2 regions of the Streptomyces dangxiongensis genome follow, and region 1 is predicted to be linked to the other one. Evidence: riboswitches for the same ligand, from Rfam matches in the RefSeq annotation. Region 1 holds a riboswitch; the other holds the start of a gene.
What was found. Region 1 has a riboswitch for ZMP and ZTP ahead of D9753_RS02680 (bifunctional 5,10-methylenetetrahydrofolate dehydrogenase/5,10-methenyltetrahydrofolate cyclohydrolase). Riboswitches for the same ligand answer to the same signal wherever they lie in the genome.
Positions count from the first base shown of each region.

Region 2: it holds a riboswitch for ZMP and ZTP, as region 1 does, so the genes downstream of both, D9753_RS13585 (glycine hydroxymethyltransferase) here and D9753_RS02680 (bifunctional 5,10-methylenetetrahydrofolate dehydrogenase/5,10-methenyltetrahydrofolate cyclohydrolase) in region 1, are expected to answer to the same signal.

Region 1 is NZ_CP033073.1:516,537-524,660, reverse strand. It holds gene D9753_RS02700 (endoglycosylceramidase) at 1-562, shown strand, start outside; gene D9753_RS02695 (YncE family protein) at 650-1,903, opposite strand; gene D9753_RS02690 (TetR/AcrR family transcriptional regulator) at 2,047-2,709, shown strand; gene D9753_RS02685 (alcohol dehydrogenase) at 2,871-3,896, shown strand; gene D9753_RS02680 (bifunctional 5,10-methylenetetrahydrofolate dehydrogenase/5,10-methenyltetrahydrofolate cyclohydrolase) at 4,200-5,048, opposite strand; ZMP/ZTP riboswitch at 5,074-5,154, opposite strand; gene D9753_RS02675 (nuclear transport factor 2 family protein) at 5,267-5,632, opposite strand; gene D9753_RS02670 (hypothetical protein) at 5,803-6,096, shown strand; gene D9753_RS02665 (S-(hydroxymethyl)mycothiol dehydrogenase) at 6,291-7,379, shown strand; gene D9753_RS02660 (MBL fold metallo-hydrolase) at 7,379-8,008, shown strand; gene D9753_RS02655 (DUF4180 domain-containing protein) at 8,063-8,124, shown strand, end outside.
Region 2 is NZ_CP033073.1:3,076,699-3,084,822, forward strand. It holds gene D9753_RS13570 (decaprenylphospho-beta-D-erythro-pentofuranosid-2-ulose 2-reductase) at 1-138, shown strand, start outside; gene D9753_RS13575 (2'-5' RNA ligase family protein) at 165-749, opposite strand; gene trpS (tryptophan--tRNA ligase) at 900-1,913, opposite strand; gene D9753_RS13585 (glycine hydroxymethyltransferase) at 2,015-3,469, opposite strand; ZMP/ZTP riboswitch at 3,502-3,591, opposite strand; gene D9753_RS13590 (nuclear transport factor 2 family protein) at 3,668-4,129, opposite strand; gene D9753_RS13595 (glutathionylspermidine synthase family protein) at 4,209-5,393, opposite strand; gene D9753_RS13600 (hypothetical protein) at 5,405-5,809, opposite strand; gene D9753_RS13605 (DMT family protein) at 5,929-6,756, shown strand; gene pdxR (MocR-like pyridoxine biosynthesis transcription factor PdxR) at 6,779-8,124, opposite strand, start outside.

The DNA.
Region 1 (8,124 bases):
GGTGCTCACCGCCGGTGACGCCTGGAACGACGAGGACCTGTCCGCGGTGCGCCTGGACGACTCCGGGAACGCCGTCCTGCGCCAGGACGCCCGCCTGCTGGACCGCCTCTACCCGAGCGCCACCGCCGGCACCGCCCTCGCGTTCACCTACGAGGACCGCTCCCGCGACGGCTCCACCACGCTGACCTGGAACCCGGTGCCGGGCTCCCTGCCCGGCGTCGCGAAGCTGGTCGGCTCGGGCCGGTACGGTGTGCTGGTGTGGCGCTCCGGCAGCGGCACCGCCCCCACCGAGCTGCATCTGCCGGCGTCCTTCCCCACCGGCTCCACCACGGTCGTCTCCGACCTCGGCGCGGTGTACGCCCCGCCCGCCTACACCCCCGGCACCCCGGTCGCCGTGGCCCCGGAGCCCGGCGGCACCGGCAGCCGCCGGCTGCTGCTCGGCGACACGGACTCCGGGGTGCTCCACTACGCGCTGGTCACCGACGGGGCCACGGCACCCCCGGCCGGCGAGCTGAGCGCGGCACGGTCCGAGCTGGCCGCGTGGGCGGCGGCGCGGTTCTGACGCACGGCGAGGTGGCCTCCGGGTGAGTGGGGCATCCCGGAGACCACCGCCCGAGGGCCGTCGCCCGAGCGTCGGGCCGATGGCCGGTCAACTGCCGGCGGGTCCGGTCCAGTCGGTCCGGACGTGGCCCAGGCGGACACGCTGCGGGTGGTCGCCGACCGGGACCGACGCCACCTTGCGGCCGGTGGCGAAGTCGATCGCCGTCACCTGGTCCGCGCCGCTCTCGGAGATGATGCAGTCCTTGCCGTCACCGCTGACGGTCGCCCAGTACGGCTTGGACGCCGCCACCAGCGGGCCCTCCTGGAGGCCGGCGCGGTCGACGACGGTCGCGTAGTCGTCCATGGTGCCCGCGACGCACAGCTTGGTGCCCTCCGGGTTCATGGAGATGCCGTGGTGGCGCGAGTCGTTCACCCAGGTCGTGCGGTCCTCGCTGGTCGCCGGGTTCTTCGGCAGGGTCTTCATCCGGGTGATTCTGTCGGTGGCGATGTCGTACTCCAGGAAGCCGTTGAAGAACGACACCTGGAAGTACAGCTTGGACCCGTCGGGGGAGAAGACCGCCGGGCGCACCGCGTCGGAGAAGTCCTTCAGCCCGAACGCGTCCAGCCGCTGCCGCATGTCGACGACCTTGACCTGCTTGTACGTCGTCGCGTCCACGACCGTGATGTGCCGGTCGCCCTTCGTCCAGTCCCAGCCGGGGTCGTCCAGTGCCGTGTTGACGTCACCGATGGCCATGTTCCAGATGTACTTGCCGTCCCTGGTGAAGATGTTCTCGTGCGGCTTGTCGCCGGTGGCGAAGGACCCGAGCTGCCTGCCGGTGGTGATGTCCAGTACGTGCACGGTGTTCGCGGTCGAGGCGGAGACGGCCACCCGGGTGCCGTCGGGGGAGACCGCCATGTGGTCGGCGCGGTAACCCGACACGGGGAAACGCCAGTTGACCCTTCCGGTGGCCAGGTCGATCGAGACGACGTCCGCGAAGCTGGGCCGGGACACCACGACCGACCTGCCGTCCGGGGTGGAGTACATGTCGTCGGCGTACTGGTCGTGGCCCTCGCCGACGCTGTTGCGGATCGCCTGGAAGTAGATCCACTTGATCGGGTCCGCGTTGATCTCCTTCATCCGCGCATCCTTGTCGGGGATGACGTCGATGCGGCCGACCCTTGTGAAGTCGCCGGTGGACCTGATGACGTCGGCGGTGCCGTCCCAGTTGTTGCCGACGAACAGCACCTCGCGCAGGTCGTCGGGAGCGGCGGACGCCGCGGAGGCCGCGGTCGCGGGACCGGCCGCGGCCAGGACGAGGGCGACGGCCATGGAGCACAGGTGCCTGGTTCTCGAAGCAGGCATGACGGCTCTCTTTCCTCGGTGGGGGAATCTGAACACGCGCGCTTTCACAGTGAACTTACTGAAAAGTAAGGAAGGGCCCGCCTTCTCGACAAGATGTGTGCACGACAAGATTGGGTGAGCAGCGGTATGACGGAGGGGGACTCGTGGAGGGCAGGCTCAGGACGCCGACGGGACGCTACGGCGGCCGGTCCGCCGAGGAGCGGCAGGCCGAGCGCCGCCGCCGCTTCCTGGACGCGGCGCTGCGGCTGTTCGGCGGCACCCCCGGCTACCGGGGGACGACGGTCGCCGCGCTGAGCCAGGCCGCCGGCCTGTCCACGCGCCAGTTCTACGAGGAGTTCCGCACCCTGGAGGACGTCCTCGCCGCCCTCCACCTCCAGGTCAACGGCTGGGCCGAACAGGCCGTCCTGGACGCCCTCGCCACCGCCGAGGGCCTGCCGCTGGCCGAGCGCGCCACCGCGCTCTTCCGGGCCTACGCCCGCGGCGTCACCTGCGACCCGCACCGCATCCGCATCACCTTCGTGGAGATCGTCGGCGTCAGCCCCCGCATGGAGGAGCAGCGGCTGGCCCGCCGGGCCCGCTGGATCGGCCTCATCCGCGCCGAGGCGGACGCGGCCGTGGCCCGCGGGGAGGCGGCACCCCGCGACTACCGCCTCGCGGCCACGGCCTTCATCGGCAGCGTCAACGGCCTGCTGCACGACTGGACCGCCGGCTGGGTGGACGCCACCCTGGACGAGGTGGTGGAGGAACTGGTCCGCCTGCTGCTGGGCATGCTCCGTCCGGAGGGCTGGCGGCCGCGCGACACGTGACCCACCGGCCCCCGAGCCGCCGGGCCTGCGCGGGCTCCGGCCGGGCGCCTGAGCGATGCCGCGGCCGGCTCGGCGCCAGGCTCCGTCCGGTTCGGCGCGCGGGATCGGTCCGGAGCTGATGTGCTGGAGCGGGGGCCGTCGCACGTTCTCCGGAGGGACCCATGAGTACCTACCGAGTCGCGCAGGTGACCACCGAGGGCGGCGCGTTCGAGCTGACCGAGCGGGAGGTTCCGCAGCCGGGCCCCGGCCGGGTGCGCATCGCAGTCGAGGCGTGCGGCATCTGCCACAGCGACGCCTTCTTCGTGACCGCCGGGGTGCCGGGCATCACGTTCCCCGAGGTTCCGGGGCACGAGATCGCCGGGCGGATCGAGGCGCTCGGCGAGGGAGCGCGGGACCGGGGATGGCAGGCCGGTGACCGGGTCGCGGTCGGCTGGTTCGGCGGCAGTTGCGGCCACTGCCGGGCCTGCCGCCGAGGTGACTTCCTCCTCTGCGCCGAGCTGGCGGTCCCGGGCTGGGCCTACGACGGCGGCTTCGCCGAGCAGGTCGTCGTACCCGTCGACGCCCTGGCCCGGATCCCCGACGCGCTCGCGGCGAGCGACGCCGGGCCCATGGCCTGCGCGGGCGTCACCACGTACAACGGGCTGCGGCGCAGTTCGGCCCGGCCGGGGGACCTGGTCGCCGTCCTCGGCGTCGGCGGCCTCGGCCACCTCGGCGTGCGGTACGCGGTCGCGATGGGCTTCGAGACCGTGGCCATCGCCCGCGGCGCGGAGAAGGCCGGCTTCGTCAAGCAGCTTGGCGCCCACCACTACGTCGACAGCACCGCCGGGACCCCGGTGGCCGAGGCGCTCGGGTCCCTCGGCGGGGCGCAGGTCGTCCTGGCCACCGCCGGCAACTCCGAGGCCATCTCGGCCACCGTGGACGGACTGGCGCCGCGCGGCGAGCTGGTGGTCATCGGCGCCACCCCCGAGCCGCTCGGCATCAGCCCGGTGCAGCTCATCGGAGCCGGCCGTGTCATCCGCGGCCACCCCTCCGGCACCGCGCAGGACGTCGAGGACACCATGGCGTTCAGCGTCCTGCACGGCATCCGCCCGATGACCGAGACGGTGCCGCTGGAGCGGGCCGGGGAGGCCTACGACCGCATGCTCTCCGGCGCCGCCCGGTTCCGGATGGTCCTGACCACGCGCTGACCGCGGGGGCGCGCCGTCCGGGCCGCCCTTCCTCACGGACGAGGGCGACGACCCGCACATGGCCGACGGCGCACCCCGGGGCCGGCCGGGGCAGGCGTACGGGTGCGGGGACGCGGGCGCGGGTGGCCGGCGGATGCTGATCCCGGCCCGCGCACCGGCGCCGTCCTCGCCTGGAGACCACCTTCCCCCAGGACGCCCGCGAGTACGGGGTGAAGGCCCGGGGACGTGATGGACTACCGGTCCTGGATGCGCCGATCCACCGGACCCGCCCCCCCCGCACGCCCCTCGTACCGGCCCCTGCTCTTACGCGCCGAGTTGCCGGGCGGCTGCGTCCACGGTCTGCTCCAGCAGCGTGGCGATCGTCATCGGACCGACCCCGCCCGGCACCGGCGTGATCAGCGAGGCCCGCTCCACGGCGGAGTCGAAGTCGACGTCACCGACGTCCCCCGGGTTGTAGCCCGCGTCGATCACGACCGCGCCGGGCTTGATGTCCTGCCCGCGGATCAGCCGCGGGCGGCCGACGGCGGCGACGACGATGTCGGCCTCGCGGACCGCCGCGGACAGGTCCCGGGTGCGCGAATGACAGTACGTCACGGTCGCGTCCCGGGCCAGCAGCAGCATGCCCACCGGCTTGCCGAGGATCGCGCTGCGGCCCACGACCACGGCCCGCTTCCCGGCCGGGTCGACGCCGTACTCGTCCAGCAGTCGCAGGATGCCGCCCGGTGTGCAGGAGACGAAGCCCGGCAGTCCGAAGCTCATCGTGGCGAACGACGCGAAGGTGACGCCGTCGACGTCCTTCTCCGGGGCGATCGCCTCGAACGCGGCCCGCTCGTCGACCCGGTCGCCCACCGGGTGCTGGAGCAGGATCCCGTGCACGCTCGCGTCTGCCGACAACTCCTCCAGCTTCGCCACGAGTTCGGCGGTGGTCGTGGCCGCGGGCAGCGCGACGTGCCGGGACTCCACGCCGGCCTCGCGGCAGCGGTTCTGCTTCATACGGACATACGTCACGGACGCCGGGTCCGCGCCGACCAGCACGGTCGCGAGGCACGGCGCGGTGCCGGTGCGTTCGGCGAGTCCGGCGGCCTTCTTCGCGGCGTCCCCGACGATGCGGCGGGCGGGCGCGGTGCCGTCCATGAGACGGGCCTGGGTCATGCTCACACTCCTGGGCTGGGATCGGCTCTCTCGCCCAGGCGCGCGGCAACCACCACGGACCGCTCCCCGGTGGTACTCCACCTCAGCGCCAGTCACGGCCCGCCTACAGGGTAACCGAGCGCGCGTACGGCCTCCGGACCGCTCACGGGTCCGGTCCGGCCGGGGGCGGCCCGGACCCGCGCGGCCTCCTCGGGACGCCTGCCGTACCCGGCCGCGTCCTACTCGTCCCAGGCCTGGATGATGAGCTGGTCGGCGATCTTGCCATCCCGAAGGGTGAGCATCGACTCGGCCAGGACGCGGGTGCCGTCCGCGTACTCGCAGGCCTCGCTGTAGGCGGCGTGTTCGCCCTCCACGACGCACCGTTCCAGCCTGTGCGTCATGTCCCGGCTGTAGACGTCGTCCAGCAACTCGGCGATCTGGCCCCGGCCGTGCAGGACCGTGGGGCTGCTGGGCTGGTTGTTGTGGTCGACGATGCGGATCTCCGCGTCGTCCGTGTAGAGCGACAGAAGGGTGTTCCCGGTGTTCCCCTCTATGGCCCGGCGCAGTGTGTCGGAGTCGAACGAGGACCCCGTCGCGGTGCCCATGGTGACCTCCTTCAGGCGCCCGCGGCCCGACGGGGGCGGGCCGCACGGACCCCACCTCCGAGACTCCTCCGCCCCGACGGTCACGGCAAGCGCAGCGGCCGGATCCGCCTCACGGGTGAGCGCGGGCCGACGCCCGTGTCCGGCCGGGGCCCGCCGCCGTTGCTGAGGGCATGATCTCAACACGACGCATCGCCGCCGCCGTCGGTCTGGCCGCCGGGATCGCCGCTCTCGCCGTACCGTCGGCGAACGCGGCCGACGCCGGCACACCGTCCGTCGGGAAGTTCGGCGCGCTGACCACGCTGGACTCGCTCGCCGGCGCCGGCATCCCCGCATCGGAGCAGGACCGGGTGCCGAGGGTCACCGACCAGTTGCAGGCGCTGGACGACCTCAAGGAGCTGAACCAGGTGGCGCAGGTCCTCGCCCCCGCCGCGCCCCTGCTCGGCGGGGACTCCGCCGTCCACTGAGCCCGCTCCCGCCCCCGGGCCCGAGGGCCGTCCCGGCCGGGACGGCCCTCCGCGCCGCCGCGTCCCGCCCGTGCACCGGTCCGGAGAGATCCACGGCCGTCCTCGTGGACCGTCCCGCTGCCGATCCATGGCGCGTAGGGTCGGCAGCGACGGCATTCGAAGGAATTCGAAGGAATACAGGAAGGGGACAGGCCATGGCGCAGGAAGTCCGCGGCGTGATCGCACCGGGGAAGGACGAGCCCGTACGGCTCGAGACGATCGTGATCCCGGATCCGGGGCCGGGCGAGGCCGTCGTGCGCATCCAGGCCTGCGGGGTCTGTCACACCGATCTGCACTACAAACAGGGCGGCATCTCGGACGACTTCCCCTTCCTGCTCGGCCACGAGGCCGCCGGCGTCGTGGAGTCGGTCGGCGCCGGGGTCACCGACGTCGCCCCCGGTGACTTCGTCATCCTCAACTGGCGTGCGGTGTGCGGGCAGTGCCGGGCCTGCCTGCGCGGCCGGCCCTGGTACTGCTTCGACACCCACAACGCGCGGCAGCGGATGACCCTCGCCGCGACCGGGCAGGAACTCTCCCCGGCCCTCGGCATCGGCGCGTTCGCCGAGAAGACGCTCGTGGCGGCCGGCCAGTGCACCAAGGTCGACCCGTCCGTCTCCCCGGCGGTCGCCGGGCTGCTGGGCTGCGGGGTGATGGCCGGCATCGGCGCCGCCATCAACACCGGAGGCGTCGGCCGGGGCGACTCGGTCGCCGTCATCGGCTGCGGCGGCGTCGGCGGGGCGGCGATCGCCGGTGCGGACCTGGCCGGTGCGGCGAAGGTCATCGCCGTGGACATCGACGACCGCAAGCTGGACAAGGCCCGCACGCTCGGCGCCACCCACACCGTCAACTCCGAGGACACCGACCCGGTCGAGGCGATCCGCGAACTGACCGGCGGCTTCGGCGCCGACGTCGTCATCGAGGCCGTCGGCCGCCCCGAGACCTACCGGCAGGCCTTCTACGCCCGCGACCTCGCCGGCACCGTCGTCCTCGTCGGCGTCCCCACCCCCGAGATGAAGCTCGAACTGCCCCTGCTCGACGTCTTCGGCCGCGGCGGCGCCCTGAAGTCCTCCTGGTACGGCGACTGCCTGCCCTCCCGCGACTTCCCCATGCTGATCGACCTCCACCTCCAGGGCCGGCTCCCGCTCGACGCGTTCGTCACGGAGACCGTCCGACTCGACGAGGTGGAGAAGGCGTTCGAACGGATGCACCACGGCGACGTGCTGCGCTCGGTGGTGGTGCTGTGATGGCCGCCCGCATCGAACGCGTCGTCACCTCCGGCCAGTTCACCCTGGACGGCGGCACCTGGGACGTCGAGAACAACGTGTGGCTCGTCGGCGACGACCACGAGGTGATCGTCATCGACGCCGCCCACGACGCCGAGGCCGTCGCCCGCGCCGTCGGCGACCGCCGGCTCACCGCGATCGTGTGCACCCACGCCCACAACGACCACATCGACGCGGCGCCCGAACTGGCCGACCGCACCGGCGCCGTCATCTGGCTGCACCCCGACGACCTGCCGCTGTGGCAGCTCACCCACCCCGACCGCGAGCCCGACCGGCACCTCACCGACGGTCAGGTCATCGAGGCCGCCGGCGCCGACCTGACCGTCCTGCACACCCCCGGGCACGCCCCGGGCGCGGTCTGCCTGTACGACCCCGGGCTCGGCACCGTGTTCACCGGCGACACCCTGTTCCAGGGCGGCCCGGGCGCCACCGGGCGCTCCTACTCCCACTTCCCGACGATCATCGGCTCCATCCGGGACCGGCTCCTCACCCTCCCGCCGGAGACGAAGGTCCTCACCGGCCACGGGGACGCCACGACCATCGGCGCCGAGGCCTCCCACCTGGAGGAGTGGATCGCGCGCGGACACTGACGGGCACCGCACAAATACCAGGTGGCACGCGGGCGCGACTTTAGAATCGCGCCCATGACCACACAGACGATCGACACCCTCCACGGCGTACGGGTCCTGCAGTGCGCTCCCGACGG
Region 2 (8,124 bases), 2.6 Mb from region 1:
CCGGAGGCGGTCGCCACCGCCGTCGAACTCGGCCTGCGCCGCCGCTCGGAGACGGTGTGGGTGCCGGGGGCGCTCCGCCCGGTGATGTGGGCGCTGCGGCACGCGCCGCGCGCGGTGTACCGCCGGCTGGACGTCTGACGGGAGCGGCCCCCCGTCGCGTACGGCTAGCGGCCCGCCGGCGTGCCGCGTCCGACGTCCGCGTGGCCGGCCTGGGGCGGTACCACCGCTCCGCCGAAGGGGTACTCGCGCAGCTTGCGCCACACCCCGTCGGCGCCCTGTTCGTAGAGCGCGAAGCCGGTGCACGGCCACTCGGCGTCGAAGCCCGCCAGTTCCTCGAAGGCGCGGTCCATCGCCGCGTCGTCGATGCCGTGGGCCACGGTGACGTGCGGGTGGTAGGGGAACTGCAGCTCGCGCGCCACCGGGCCGGAGGCGTCGCGGATCCGCTGCTGCAGCCGGGCGCAGGCCTCGGCGCCCCGGACGACCCGGACGTAGACCACCGGTGACAGGGGCCGGAAGGTGCCCGTACCGGACAGCCGCATCGGGAACGGCCGGCCGGCCGTGGCGACCTCGGAGAGGTGCGCGTCGACGGCCGGCAGGGCGGCCTCGTCCACCTCGGTCGGCGGCAGCAGCGTGACGTGCGTGGGGATGCCGTGAGCCGCGGCGTCGCCGAAGCCCGCGCGCCGCTCCTGGAGCAGGCTGCCGTGAGGCTCCGGGACCGCGATCGACACGCCGATCGTTACGGTCCCCACGTCGTCTCCTTCGTCGCGTCTGTCGTCTTCTCGGCCGTCCCGTCCCGGCCGTCGGCTATCGACTGTACGGCCACGGAAGTCCTGTCGGCAGGCGCACCGCAAGTGATGTGCAGCGCTCCGCCCGCCCGGACCCGTGTGCGGTCGTACGCCTCAGTGCTTGGCCGGGAGGAAGCCCACGCGGTCGTACGCCTGGGCAAGCGTCTCGGCGGCGACGGCGCGCGCCTTCTCGGCACCCTTGGCCAGGATGGAGTCCAGCGTCTCGGAGTCGTCCAGGTACTGCTGGGTGCGCTCGCGGAACGGCGTCACGAACTCGACCATGATCTCGGCGAGGTCGGTCTTGAGCGCGCCGTACATCTTGCCCTCGTACTCCTGCTCCAACTGGGCGACCGGCTTGCCGGTGAGCGTGGAGTAGATGGTGAGGAGGTTCGACACGCCCGGCTTGTTCTCGGTGTCGTAGCGGATCACCGTGTCGGTGTCGGTGACCGCGCTCTTGACCTTCTTGGCCGTGGCCCTCGGCTCGTCGAGGAGGTTGATCAGGCCCTTCGGCGTGGACGCCGACTTGCTCATCTTGACCGTCGGGTCCTGGAGATCGTAGATCTTCGCCGTCTCGCGGAGGATGTACGGCTCCGGGATCGTGAACGTCGCGCCGAAGCGGCCGTTGAACCGCTCGGCGAGGTCGCGGGTCAGCTCGATGTGCTGGCGCTGGTCCTCGCCGACCGGCACCTCGTTCGCCTGGTACAGCAGGATGTCGGCGACCTGGAGGACCGGGTAGGTGAACAGGCCGACGGAGGCGCGGTCGGCGCCCTGCCGGGCGGACTTGTCCTTGAACTGGGTCATCCGGCTCGCCTCGCCGAAGCCGGTGAGGCAGTTCATGACCCAGGCGAGCTGGGCGTGCTCGGCGACGTGGCTCTGCACGAACAGCGTGCAGCGGTCCGGGTCCAGGCCGGCGGCCAGTAGCTGTGCGGCGGCCAGGCGGGTGTTGGCCCGCAGCTCGGCCGGGTCCTGCGCCACCGTGATCGCGTGCAGGTCGACGACCATGTAGAACGCGTCGTGGGACTCCTGGAGGGCCACCCACTGGCGGACGGCGCCGAGGTAGTTGCCGAGGTGGAACGAGCCTGCGGTGGGCTGGATTCCGGAGAGCACGCGGGGTCGGTCAATGGCCATGTTTTTCATTGTCGCAGAGAGTGCGGGAGCTTCGGTGCGGTGGGGAACCGCGGGCCCGTGACGGCCGGCCGCGCGGTTCCCCGTGCCTGTGCCGGGGCGTCTCAGCCCAGGTCGACCTCCGGGTACAGCGGGAAGCCCGCCACCAGGTCGGTGGCCCGCCCGGCGATCTCCTGCGCGACCTTCTCGTCCAGGACGTGGGCGGCCCGGGAGGGGGCGCCCGACTTGGTGGTGCCCGGCTCGGTGGTGGTCAGGACACGGTCGATCAGACCCGCCACCTCGTCCATCTCCGCCGTGCCCAGGCCGCGGGTGGTGAGCGCGGGGGTGCCGACCCGGATGCCGGAGGTGTACCAGGCGCCGTTCGGGTCGGCCGGGATGGCGTTGCGGTTGGTGACGATGCCCGAGTCGAGGAGCGCCGCCTCGGCCTGGCGGCCGGTGAGGCCGTAGGAGGTGGCGACGTCGATCAGGTTGAGGTGGTTGTCCGTGCCGCCCGTGACCAGGGTGGCGCCGCGGCGCATCAGGCCCTCGGCGAGCGCGCGGGAGTTGTCCACGATGCGCTGGGCGTAGTCCTGGAAGGACGGCCTGCGGGCCTCGGCCAGGGCGACGGCCTTGGCGGCCATGACGTGCGGGAGCGGGCCGCCGAGGACCATCGGGCAGCCGCGGTCGACCTGGTCCTTGAGGGAGTCGTCGCACAGGACCATGCCGCCGCGCGGGCCGCGCAGGGACTTGTGGGTGGTCGTGGTGACGATCTGCGCGTGCGGGACCGGGTCGAATTCGCCGGTGAGGACCTTGCCGGCGACCAGGCCGGCGAAGTGCGCCATGTCGACCATGAGGGTGGCGCCGACCTCGTCGGCGATCTCCCGCATGAGCCGGAAGTTCACCAGCCGGGGGTAGGCGGAGTAGCCGGCGACGATGATCAGCGGCTTGAGCTCGCGGGCCTGGGCGCGCAGGGCGTCGTAGTCGATCAGGCCGGTGGCCGGGTCGGTGCCGTAGGAGCGCTGGTCGAACATCTTGCCGGAGATGTTCGGGCGGAATCCGTGGGTGAGGTGGCCGCCGGCGTCCAGGGACATGCCGAGCATGCGCTGGTTGCCGAAGGCCTGGCGCAGCTCGGCCCAGTCGGCCTCGGTCAGGTCGTTGACCTGGCGGGCGCCGGTCTTCTCCAGGAAGGGCGCCTCGACGCGGTCGGCGAGGACGGCCCAGAAGGCGACGAGGTTGGCGTCGATGCCGGAGTGCGGCTGGACGTAGGCGTGGCGGGCGCCGAAGAGTTCGCGGGCGTGCTCGGCGGCGAGGGACTCGACCGTGTCGACGTTGCGGCAGCCGGCGTAGAAGCGGCGGCCGACGGTGCCCTCGGCGTACTTGTCGCTGAACCAGTTGCCCATGGCGAGCAGGGTCGCCGGGGAGGCGTAGTTCTCGGAGGCGATCAGTTTGAGCATCTCGCGCTGGTCGGCGACCTCCTGGCCGATGGCGTCCGCGACGCGCGGCTCGACGGCGCGGACCACGTCGAGGGCGGCGCGGAAGGCCGTGGACTCGGTGGAGAGGGGGGCGGAATTCTCGGGCATCGGGACCTCCGGACGGCGTGCGTACAGCGTTCACGTTCGGCCCAGGCGCACGGCACTCTTTCCGGCTCGGGCCGCTCCCCGATGGTCCGTCCCATCCCAGCGCGCCAGTCACGGCCCGCTCGTCAGCCTACCCGGCGCGCCGGGCGGGGACGGGCGCGCGTCCACCATGCGAGCGACGAGGCGATGGCGCGGTGGCCGTCAGCGGAGCGGGAGGTCGGGTCCGTGGTCGCCGGCGGCGCGGGGGCCGTGGATGCGCCGGTCGGCCTCGGCGATGGCGACGTCGTTGATCGCGGCCTCACGACGCCGCATCAGACCGTGCTCGTCGAACTCCCACAGCTCGTTGCCGTAGCTGCGCCACCACTGACCGTCGGCGTCGTGCCACTCGTACTGGAAGCGGACGGCGATCCGGTCCCCGTGGAAGCTCCACAGGTTCTTGCGCAGCGCGTAGTCCAGTTCCCGGGCCCACTTCTCGGTCAGGAAGGCGACGATCTCCGCGTGGCCGGTGAGGAACAGGTCCCGGTTGCGCCAGACCGAGTCGGGTGTGTAGGCCAGCGCGACCCGCTGCGGGTCGCGGGTGTTCCAGGCGTCCTCGGCCGCCTGCACCTTCCGGAGGGCGGTCTCCAGGGTGAACGGGGGGCAGGGCGGGCGGGTCTCGGACACGGCGGCCTCCTCGGGGCGGCGGCGAACGGGAGGGGGACGAGCGTTCCCCTCGGCGCACGACCACGGTACGGCTCGGCGGTCAGAGGATCACGTGGGGCAGGAAACGGGCGTACTCGTCGGTGATCAGGCCGGAGGACTCGCGCAGACCGAGGCCGGCCGGTTCGTCCCGGACGACCCAGGCGCCGAGGACGACGTGGTTGCCGTCGAAGGCGGGGAGGGGGGCGAACTGCTGGTAGCAGCAGGGCTCGTCGCGGAGCACCGCGGGCGCGCCGGGCTTGTGCACGGTGACGCCCTCGCCCTCGCGGCCGAGGAGGGGTTTGGCGACGTAGCCGGCGGACGCGGCCAGCTCGCGGGGGCCGTCCAGGTGGGCGGGCAGGAGATTGGGGTGCCCGGGGTACAGCTCCCAGAGGATCGCCAGCAGGGCCTTGTTGCTCAGCAGCATCTTCCAGGCGGGTTCGATCCACAGGGTGCTGCCGGTCCCGCCGCCGTTGTCGAGGGTGTCCAGGACGTGCCGGCCGAAGGCGTCGGTGGTGAGCCACTCCCAGGGGTAGAGCTTGAAGAGGGCGCGGATGAAGCCGAGCCGGTTGTCGACGAAACGGCCGGAGAGGCTGTCCCAGCCGATCTCCTCCATGGCGAGCCAGTCGGTGGTGAGACCGGCCTGTTCGGCGGTCTCCTTCAGATAGGCGACCGTCATCAGGTCCTCGCCGAGTTCGTCGGCGGCGGAGTGCGCGAAGTGCAGGGGGCTGCCGGGCGGCAGGAGCGCGGCCTGCGCGCGCCAGGCGTCGACCAGCCGTTCGTGCAGGGAGTTCCACTGGTCGGCGCCGGGGAAGCGGTCCTCCATCCAGAACCACTGCGACGAGGCGGCCTCCACCAGGGAGGTCGGGGTGTCGGCGTTGTACTCCAGCAGCACGGCCGGGCCGGTGCCGTCGTAGCGCAGGTCGAAACGGCCGTAGAGGGAGGGGAGTTCGTCACGGCGGTGCCAGGACTCGGCGACGGCCGCGGCCACCCGCGGGTCGGTGATGCCGAGGTCGGCGAACCGGTCCTCGGCCACGATGTGCCCGGCCGCCGCCAGGCACATGCGGTGCAGTTCGCCGACGGTCTCCTCCAGCGCCTCCACCTCGTCCAGGGTGAAGACGTAGTAGGCGCTCTCGTCCCAGTAGGGGCGCAGGGAGCCGTCGGGGTGGCGGGTGAGCGGGTAGATCAGCCCCTGGGCCTCGACGGTCCGCTGCCAGCCGGGGCGGGGGTTGATGGTGCGGCGTTCCATGCGTGTCCCCGTCAGCCGCCGGAGCTGCCCTTGCCGCCGCCGAAGCCGCCGCGGTGCACTCCGGAGCCGTGGTGGTCGTCGTCCGACGAACCACCGCCGCCCTTGCCGGGCTTGGTGAAGGAGCCGCCGTCGACCCAGCCGTGCTTCTCGTCGCCCTCGTAGTACCAGGCGGCGTCGGCCGTCTTCCGCAGGGACTTCCCGGCGGTCCTCTTCTTCGCGCCCGTCCTCGGCGACGTGCCGCCGGTCCTGCAGTTCTTGTCGGAGACGACCTTGTAGCCCTTGGTGAGGCTGTAGCTGTCGCGGTCGACGCAGCGCTTGTCCGGCTCGGACCCGCAGGCCGTGAGGGCGGCGGCCAGCAGGCCCATGCCGCCGAGGACGACCGTGCCGGAGCGCAGTTGCCGGCGTGTGTCCGCCATGGTGGTGTCTCCCCCGTGTGCCGTGATGTCCGGCCGACAGCCTAGGCACCGGCGTGAGCGGCCGTACAGGCACCCCCTCGGTCCGCGGGCTCGCCTAGAGTCACTCCGTGCTTCTCGGAATGGTGTGCGCCCTCGGCGCGGCGGTCTGCTTCGGTACGGCGACGGTGTTGCAGGCGGTGGCCGCGCGGGCGGCGGTCGCCGACGGGGGCGGCGGGGACGCGGCGCTGCTGCTGCGGGCGCTGCGGCAGTGGCGGTACCTGGCCGGCCTCGCGCTGGACGGGCTCGGGTTCCTGCTCCAGATCGTGGCGCTGCGGTCACTGCCCATCTACGCGGTGGGCGCGGCGCTGGCGGCGAGCCTCGCGGTGACGGCGGTGGTGGCGGCGCGGCTGCTGCGGGTCCGGCTGAGCGGGGTGGAGTGGGCCGCCGTGGGCGTGGTGTGCGCGGGCCTCGCCCTGCTGGGACTGGCCTCGGGCGCGGAGGGCGAGCGGGAGGGACCGGACTGGCTGCGGTACGCGATGGTGGTCACGGCGGTGTGTGTGCTGCTGCTCGGCGCGGCCGGCGGCCGCCTCACGGGCCGGGCCCGCGCCCTGCTCCTGGGGCTCGGCGCCGGGTTCGGGTTCGGGGTGGTGGAGGTGGCGGTACGGCTGATCGACTCGCTGCGCCCGGCCGACCTGCTCACCAACCCGGCGACGTACGCCCTGCTGCTCGGCGGCGGCGCCGCGTTCCTGCTCCTCACCTCGGCCCTCCAGCGGGGCTCGGTGACGACCGCCACCGCCGGCATAGTCATCGGCGAGACGCTCGGCCCCGCCGCGGTGGGCGTGGTCTGGCTCGGCGACCGGACGCGGGAGGGCCTGGGCTGGTTGGCGGCCCTGGGCTTCGCGGTGGCGGTGGCGGGAGCCCTCCTGCTGGCCCGCTTCGGCGAGGCACCGACGGCGCAGGAGGTCTGAGGGTGCGGGGTCGGCGCGGGGCCTACGGCAGTACCCGGCACAGGGCTTGCAGGGTGGAGGTCCAGGTGCTGTCCGGTGGGGTGCCGTAGCCGACGACCAGGGCGTCCAGGGGGGTGGTGCGGGCCTGGGGGTGGCGGTGGAAGGCGAGGCCGTGCAGGGCCAGGCCCTGCCAGACGGCGGCCTGGACCACCGACTGTTCCGTGCCAGGGGGCAGGCGCAGCACCGCGTGCAGGCCGGCCGCGATGCCCGTCACCCGCACGTCGGGCGCGTGGTCGGCGACGGCCTCGGCGAGGGCGTCGCGGCGGCGCCGGTAGCGCAGGCGGGCGGAGCGGACGTGGCGGTCGTACGCGCCGGAGGTGATGAACTCGGCGAGGGTGAGCTGGTCCAGCGCGCCCACCGTGTCGATGCGGCCCTTCGCCGCGGTCACCCCCTGGACCAGGGACGGCGGCAGCACCATCCAGCCCAGGCGCAGTCCGGGTGCGAGGGACTTGCTGGCGGTGCCGAGGTGCACGACCCGGTCGGGGTCGAGGCCCTGGAGGGCGCCGACCGGCTGGCGGTCGTAGCGGAACTCGCCGTCGTAGTCGTCCTCCAGGACCAGTCCGCCGGTGCGGCGTGCCCAGTCGACGACGGCGGCCCGGCGGTCGGGGTGCAAGGGGGTGCCCATGGGGAACTGGTGCGCGGGGGTGAGCAGTACCGCGCCCGCGTCGCCCGGTGCCCGCGGGTCCGTGCCGAGTTCGTCGTAGGGCAGCGCGGGCGTGGTGAGGCCGGCGTCCCGCAGCAGCCGCCAGTACGCGTCCACGCCGTACGACTCGACCGCCACGGTCCGTACGCCGCGCTCCCGCAGCACCTTGCCGAGGATGACCAGGGCGTGCGAGAAGCCCGCGGTGATCACGACGGTCTCCGGGGTTGCGCGGACGCCCCGGGCGCGGGCGAGGTAGCCGGCGAGGGCGGTGCGCAGTTCGGGCCGGCCGTGCGGGTCGCCGTAGCCGAGGGCGTGGAAAGGGGCGGTGGCCAGGGCGCGGCGGGCGGCCCGGAGCCATTCGGTGCGCGGGAAGGCGGCGAGGTCGGGGGTGCCGGGGGTGAGGTCGTGGGCCGGCGCCGCGGGGGTACGGCGGGGTGCCGGGCGGGCGGCGGGAGTCACCGGGGTGCTGTGGGGCACGCCGGTGGCCACCCGGGTGCCGGAGCCCTGCCGGGCGGTGAGCCAGCCCTCGGCGACCAGGTCGGCGTAGGTCTCGGCGACGGTGTTGCGGGCGATGCCGAGGTCGGCGGCGAGGGTGCGGGAGGACGGCAGGCGGGTGCCGGGGGTGAGGCGGCCGGTGCGGACGGCGTCGCGCAGGGCGTCGGTCAGGCCGCGGCGCAGCCCGCCGG